2 linked regions of the Roseimicrobium gellanilyticum genome follow. The protein of the gene in region 2 binds, or shares a complex with, the protein of the main gene of each other region. Links are inferred from orthologs where the notes say so. Each region holds a gene or a part of one and is shown on either strand. Other genes may lie near its edges.

Region 1 (3,257 bases), on a different replicon or contig from region 2:
ACTCCAAGGCATCGGCCTCTGCTTCGCGAGCGGCCAGGTGCGTGGTCCAGGCCACGCGAATCTGGTCGCGGAAAAACCACGCGGTGCCCGCGATGGCCATCAGCGCCATGAGTATGGCGAGCACTGCCGGGCCTTTGCGGGTAGTCGAGTAGCCACGTGAGGACTTGAAGCGCTGGGAGGCCGCGTTGCCGGGCGATGCCAGCGGAGATGTCCGGGGTGGTGGCGATGGCGGGAATGGGGCGGACGCGTGCGCTGCTCCTTGTGGGGGCAGGGAGTGCTGCACAGGAGCGGGTGCCGGGCTCTGTCCAGGATGCACGCCGGGCATCTGCAACACGCTGTCCATGATGGGATGCGCCGAGCCAGGCGCGCCCGGGTTGGGTACCGGCAATTCGCCCCCTGTCGGAGGCCAGGCGGGATGCATCACACCCCCGCCCACGACGGGTGGCAGTGGGGATGCCTGAGGCGGATTGGAGGCTTCCCAGGCGGAGCTGGGGGTGTGCACCGGCTCAGGCACCTCAACAGGGGCAGGAGCGGGTGCGGGTGCGGGCAATGGGGCCCGTGCAGATGGCTGGGGAGGCGGAAGATGCTGTGGCGGCGGCAGAGACTGCACGGGAGCAGGTGCGGGCGCAGGCACAGGAATGGGCACCTGTGTCGTCATCACCGGAGCCGGGACAGGTGGAGCCCCCGCTGCATTCTGTGCCATGGGCCACGAGGGTCCGGGAACTGCTGCCGTGGGCGCGGGTGCCGCAGGTGAGGTGATGGTGGCCCGGCAGTGAGGGCACGGTCCCGTGACGCCAGCCATTTCCCTCGGCACCGTGAGGAGCATGCCGCAGGACTGACAATTAAAGTGGATGACGTTCGGGAGTGAACTCATGATCTGGACACCTCCTGCGACTGACCCATTGAACAAACACCACGTTCATCCATGAAGGCCATAGCGGGAAGAAATTCCACGGTTGTTGCCTGACACAAAATATCAGACTTCCCTAGGGGAAATGCAAGACTGAAATGTATGTAGAACCTTGAAACGCAAGAAAGCACCGGACTGGTCCGGTGCTTTCCAGAGATTCGAATGGCGGTATGCCTTCGCGATTAGCGCTTGGAGAACTGGAAGCGCTTGCGGGCACCGGGCTGACCAGCCTTTTTGCGTTCCTTCATACGGGAGTCGCGGGTCAGCATGCCGTTTGCCTTGAGGACCGGGCGGTTCTCAGGGTTGGCGAGGCAGAGTGCGCGAGCGAGGCCCATGCGGATGGCACCCACCTGACCGGTGACGCCGCCGCCAGTCGCGGTGACCTTCACGTCGAAGTTCTGGGCGTTGCTGGTCACATGCAGGGGAGCCAGGAGCTGGTTCTGCAGGGTGACGGTGGGGAAATATTCATCCAAGGTCCGGTTGTTCACCGTGACGGTGCCGCTGCCGGGGCGGAGGAACACGCGGGCAATCGAGGTCTTGCGTCGGCCGACGGCGTCGAAGGAAGTGATGCTCATATCAGAAGGGAAATCAGTCGTTGCTGGTCAGTGCGTGTTCAGGAATTAGACCAGCTTGTAAGCCTGGGGCTGCTGGGCCTCATGGGGGTGGCTGCTGCCAGCGTACACATGAAGCTTGCGAAGGACGGCGCTGCCCAGACGGTTGTGCGGGATCATGCCGAAGATGGCCTTCTCAAGGATGCGCTCGGGGTGCTTCTGGCGCATGCGCTCGGGATTGGTGGACTTGTGGCCGCCGACGTAACCGGAGAAGGAGGTGTAGGTCTTGTCCGTCTCTTTCTTGCCCGTGAAAACGGCCTTCTCTGCGTTCACAATGATGACGTTGTCACCGGTGTCCACGTGATTGGTGAAGATGGGCTTGTTCTTGCCGCGAAGGATGTTCGCTGCGTTCACAGCCACACGGCCCACCACTTGGTCAGCGGCATCAATGACCCACCACTTGCGCTCCACTTCTTGGGCCTTGGCAGAAAAGGTTTTCATGTCTTATTCGGTTGCTATACAGGTCTCGTCGTTTGTCTAAAAATGGGGAGCGCGACAGTAGGGGGTTCTTTTGGAGTGTCAAACAAATTGTGATAAGTGTCGGCGTCTTTCCCCACATTTTGTGTTCGTTAACATTCAGGACCACAACACTATCCTCATGGCTTCCAACCAACTCCGCGGCTTTCCCGGTCTTTTGCTCCTCGCCTTTGGCGTGGCGGTATTGATTGTGGCGGTTTGGAAGTGGCTGTCGGCGTGAGCTCCGGCCTTCCTTTGGTTGCCTATGTGGTTTGATATTCCGCCAGAGCATCGTGACAAACCCGAAGCGATCGAGTTGCTCAGGCTCGATGCAGAATTTTCAAGGGTTTTGGCGGAGTCGGCCAATGCTGTGGCGGCCAGACTTTGGGAGAGCGATCCCGCAGCCTTTGATGACCTGACCCGGAAAGAGCGCGGACTGCTGCAAGCATTGAAAACCGCGGTGGCCGCCTACGACCAAGCGACCGGGGAGCCGGGGCCAGCCAACCTGGCTCGTGAGGTTGTGTATGCGATTCATCAGCAGTTTGAGCCGGAGAGTCGGGATCGGGTGATGGCAAAACTTTCCGAAACGGCAGGTTACCTGAGGCGACTGAATGCGGATGAATCAAGGGTCTTGCGATGCATCCTTCACCTGGCTCAAGGAGACATGGCGAGACTCGAACACCATTCTGCTTTGGCACTTGTGGATTGGCGCGACGTCATCATGTCGGCAGGCGGTTGAGCCACGATGGAGCGGGTCTCGCGTTCTGTTTCTCCCAGTGCCGCGAGTGCCTGGCTGCGGTAGTGCTCTTCACAACTGTGAGTGAAACGGATACACCAGCCACTCCGTGACGCGCTCCTTCAGGGACCGCTTCTTGAAGTCCTCCAGCTTGTACTCCTGGCAGTTCTTCAAGTCTTCGCGGAAGACACGATCCATCTCCGTGCCGAAGCTGGCGTCATAGACGCTCACGTCGATCTCCTCATTGATGAGGGAGGAGCGGGCATCCAAGTTCGAGGTGCCGAACATGGCAAACATGCCGTCTACCACCATGGTCTTGGAGTGGATCATGGTGGGTTTGAACTCATAGATCTTCACGCCGGCTTCCAGCAGTTTGCCGTAGCTGCCGCGACCGGCGGCTTTTGTGGCGGGCTGGTCGTTGTGCTTGCCGGGGAGAATCATCTTCACATCCACCCCGCGCTTCACTGCCTCGCCGAGGAGATGCACCTGCTCATCGGTCGGGGTGCAGTAGGGGTTGGTGATGTAGATGGTCTTCTCCGCAGCC
Region 2 (2,721 bases):
GCGCTTTGGATCGAAGAACAGGCGCTTCACAAGGGCGCGGGCGTTCGGGATCGTGGGCGGGTCTCCAGGGCGGAGGCGGCGGTAGATTTCCTTGAGGGCCTCGTCTTCATCGTGGGCCACGTCCTTGCGGAGGGAGGCGATGATGAGGTCGTCCTGGGAAGCGGTGACGCAGCGGAGGCTCTTGTGGCCCAGCTGGATGAGCTGGCGCACGATGCCCTGCGTGAGGGGCTCGTAGGCACGGGCCACGATGAGCTCGCCATCGAGCACGTCCTTGAAGATGACCTTCGCGGCCAGTTCTTCTTCGGACATGGTTTCCTTCAGCTTCAGGTCCTCGATGGGATAGAAGAGCTTGAGGATGTCTTCGTCGCCAGGATAGCCGATCACGCGAAGCAGCGTGGTCGCAAGGAACTTGCGGCGGCGGCGGCGGCGGTCGAGGTAGACGTAGAGGAGGTCGTTCGTGTCGAACTGCACTTCCAGCCAGGTGCCGCGGTCAGGAATGATGCGGAAGCCGAACAACCAGCGGCCGTTCAGGTGCTGCTGGGTTTCAAAGCAGATGCCAGGGGAGCGGTGCAGCTGGCTCACCACGACGCGCTCGGCGCCGTTGATGACGAAGGTGCCGCGGGTGGTCATCATGGGCAGTTCGCCCATGTACACGCGCTCCTGCTTCGCACCGGCTTCGTCACGCAGTTCGTAGGTGACGTACAGCGGGGCGCTGTAGGTTTCCGCATCGCGGATGGCCTGGAGGGGGGAAAGCTTGGGTTCGCCGATTTCGTAGTGGGTGAAATCGAGCGTCATCTTCTCGTCGTAACTGGCGATCGGGAAGACTTCACGGAAGACGGCCTGAAGGCCCATGTCCTTGCGCTTGCTCGGAGTGACGTCCTTTTGCAAGAACTCCTCGTAGGACCGTAGCTGAATCTCAATCAGATTCGGCGGGTCAACAGGTTCCTTCAGTTTGCCAAAGTTAATGCGCTGGGACATACGACGGGGTGGCTGTGAGTTGGCAAGGGTTGGAGCAAATCCGGAAGGACGTTCCGGTGAAATGGGGGGCGGCAGGGCGGCGACGCTGACCGGGACTCGGCAGCGGGCCTATGTTTAGGCACTGAATTTGAAGACAAAAACGCCACCGGATGCGAACGCATCCGGGGCGCAAAACAGAGAGGCAGACCGCGACCCATTCTGCAGGCACGGCACACCGGAACCGGTGCGGGGTGACTGGCAGAAAGGGGAAAAAATCGGCATTGCGGGTGTCTGTTTTCGGGGAGGTGTGCTTCGCGGCCACAGGGACCGCGGAGCACGGTTGTAAAAGCACTTACTTGATCTCGACTTTGGCGCCGGCAGCTTCGAGCTTCTTCTTGGCTTCTTCGGCTTCCTCTTTCTTGACGCCTTCCTTGACCTTGGCTCCGCCTTTTTCGACGAGGGCCTTGGCTTCGGCGAGGCCGAGGCCTGCCACGAGGCCGCGCACTTCCTTAATGACCGCAATCTTGTTGCCGCCACCATCAACGAGGATGACGTCAAATTCGGTCTTCTCAACGGCGGCTGCAGGAGCAGCACCACCGGCTGCAGGAGCTGCAGCGGCGACAGGAGCGGCGGCGCTCACGCCCCACTTGTCTTCAAGGGTCTTCACAAGTTCAGCGACTTCCAGGACGGTAAGGCCGCTGAGTTCATCAACGATTTTATTCAGGTCTGCCATAGTAGTATTTCGGTATCGCCGTCACCCGGAGCTCCGGGTATTTTGAGACTGGATGCTTCCAGCCCGGCAAGGGACCATTGGATGTTTGGACGTTCAGGCGGGGTTGCCCCCGCCATCTAATCAAAGGGGTGAAATAAGGATTACGCTGCTTGTTCGCCTTTGGCCTTGAGGACGCGAGCGAGGGAGGCGGCGGGTTCGTTGAGGAGGCGCACCAGCGTGGAGGCGGGGGCCTGGAGAACACCAAGGAGCTGGGCGAGGAGCACTTCGCGGGAAGGCAGGTCGGCCAGGCTGTTGATGTTGTCGACGCCGAGGTACTTGCCATCGAGCACGCCAGCCTTGAGCTGGGGCTTCTGGAACTCGGTCGAGAAGGTCTTCATCACCTTCGCGGCGGCGCAGACGTCCTTCTCACCGGTCACAATGGCGGTCTGTCCGGTAAGGGACTCGCCCAGCTCGGCGGGAAGACCAGCCTTGGTGGTGGCCTGCTTCACGAGGGTGTTCTTGTACACATGCATCTCGGCGCCGGAGGCGCGGAGGCGCTTGCGCAGCTCTTCGAACTTGTCGACGGTGAGACCAGCGTAGTCCACGACGAACAGGAACGGGGAGGCGTTCACCTTCTGAAGAAGGTGGTCAATCAAAACAGTCTTTTCAGCTTTCATGGTCTGGGGTCCTTCCCGTTAGGCGGCGATCTTGAGGTACTTGGTGACGTCCACCTTCACGCCGGGGGACATGGTGGAAGCGAGCGTGATGCTCGCCACGTAGCGGCCCTTCGCGCTGGCGGGGCGGGCACGCATGACGGCTTCAATGAGAGCATTGCCGTTCTCGACAAGGGCCTTCGCGTCGAAGCTTACCTTGCCAATGCCGGCGGCGATGTTGCCGTTCTTGTCGAGCTTGAAGTCGGCGCGGCCGGCCTTCACAGCCTTCACTGCACCTGCGGTGTCATCCGTCACGGTGCCTGTCTTCGGGTTGGGCATCAAACCGCGAGGTCCAAGTTGCTTACCGAGTTTACGCACTTCGGTCATCGCAGCGGGAGT

What was found.
Region 1: rplL (region 2) and rplM share a complex: the UniProt entries of both Escherichia coli proteins name them as parts of the 50S ribosomal subunit. The link is inferred for Roseimicrobium gellanilyticum from one-to-one orthologs.

Annotation. Positions count from the first base shown.
Region 1 is NZ_QNRR01000020.1:75,429-78,685, reverse strand. What follows is about bases 247-2,987. They hold rplM (50S ribosomal protein L13), read right to left. Parts: upstream 1,963-2,987; coding sequence 1,531-1,962; downstream 247-1,530. Other genes in these bases: DES53_RS31105 (phospholipase D-like domain-containing protein), read right to left, coding at 2,786-2,987; DES53_RS31110 (hypothetical protein), read left to right, coding at 2,243-2,716; rpsI (30S ribosomal protein S9), read right to left, coding at 1,093-1,485; DES53_RS31125 (hypothetical protein), read right to left, coding at 247-874. Also shown: more of DES53_RS31125, read right to left, coding at 1-246; more of DES53_RS31105, read right to left, coding at 2,988-3,257. UniProt on the Escherichia coli protein: This protein is one of the early assembly proteins of the 50S ribosomal subunit, although it is not seen to bind rRNA by itself. It is important during the early stages of 50S assembly.
Region 2 is NZ_QNRR01000006.1:82,608-85,328, forward strand. It holds rplL (50S ribosomal protein L7/L12), read right to left. Parts: upstream 1,691-2,721; coding sequence 1,310-1,690; downstream 1-1,309. Other genes in the region: rpoB (DNA-directed RNA polymerase subunit beta), read right to left, coding at 1-978; rplJ (50S ribosomal protein L10), read right to left, coding at 1,831-2,346; rplA (50S ribosomal protein L1), read right to left, coding at 2,365-2,721. UniProt on the Escherichia coli protein: The binding site for several of the GTPase factors involved in protein synthesis (IF-2, EF-Tu, EF-G and RF3). Is thus essential for accurate translation.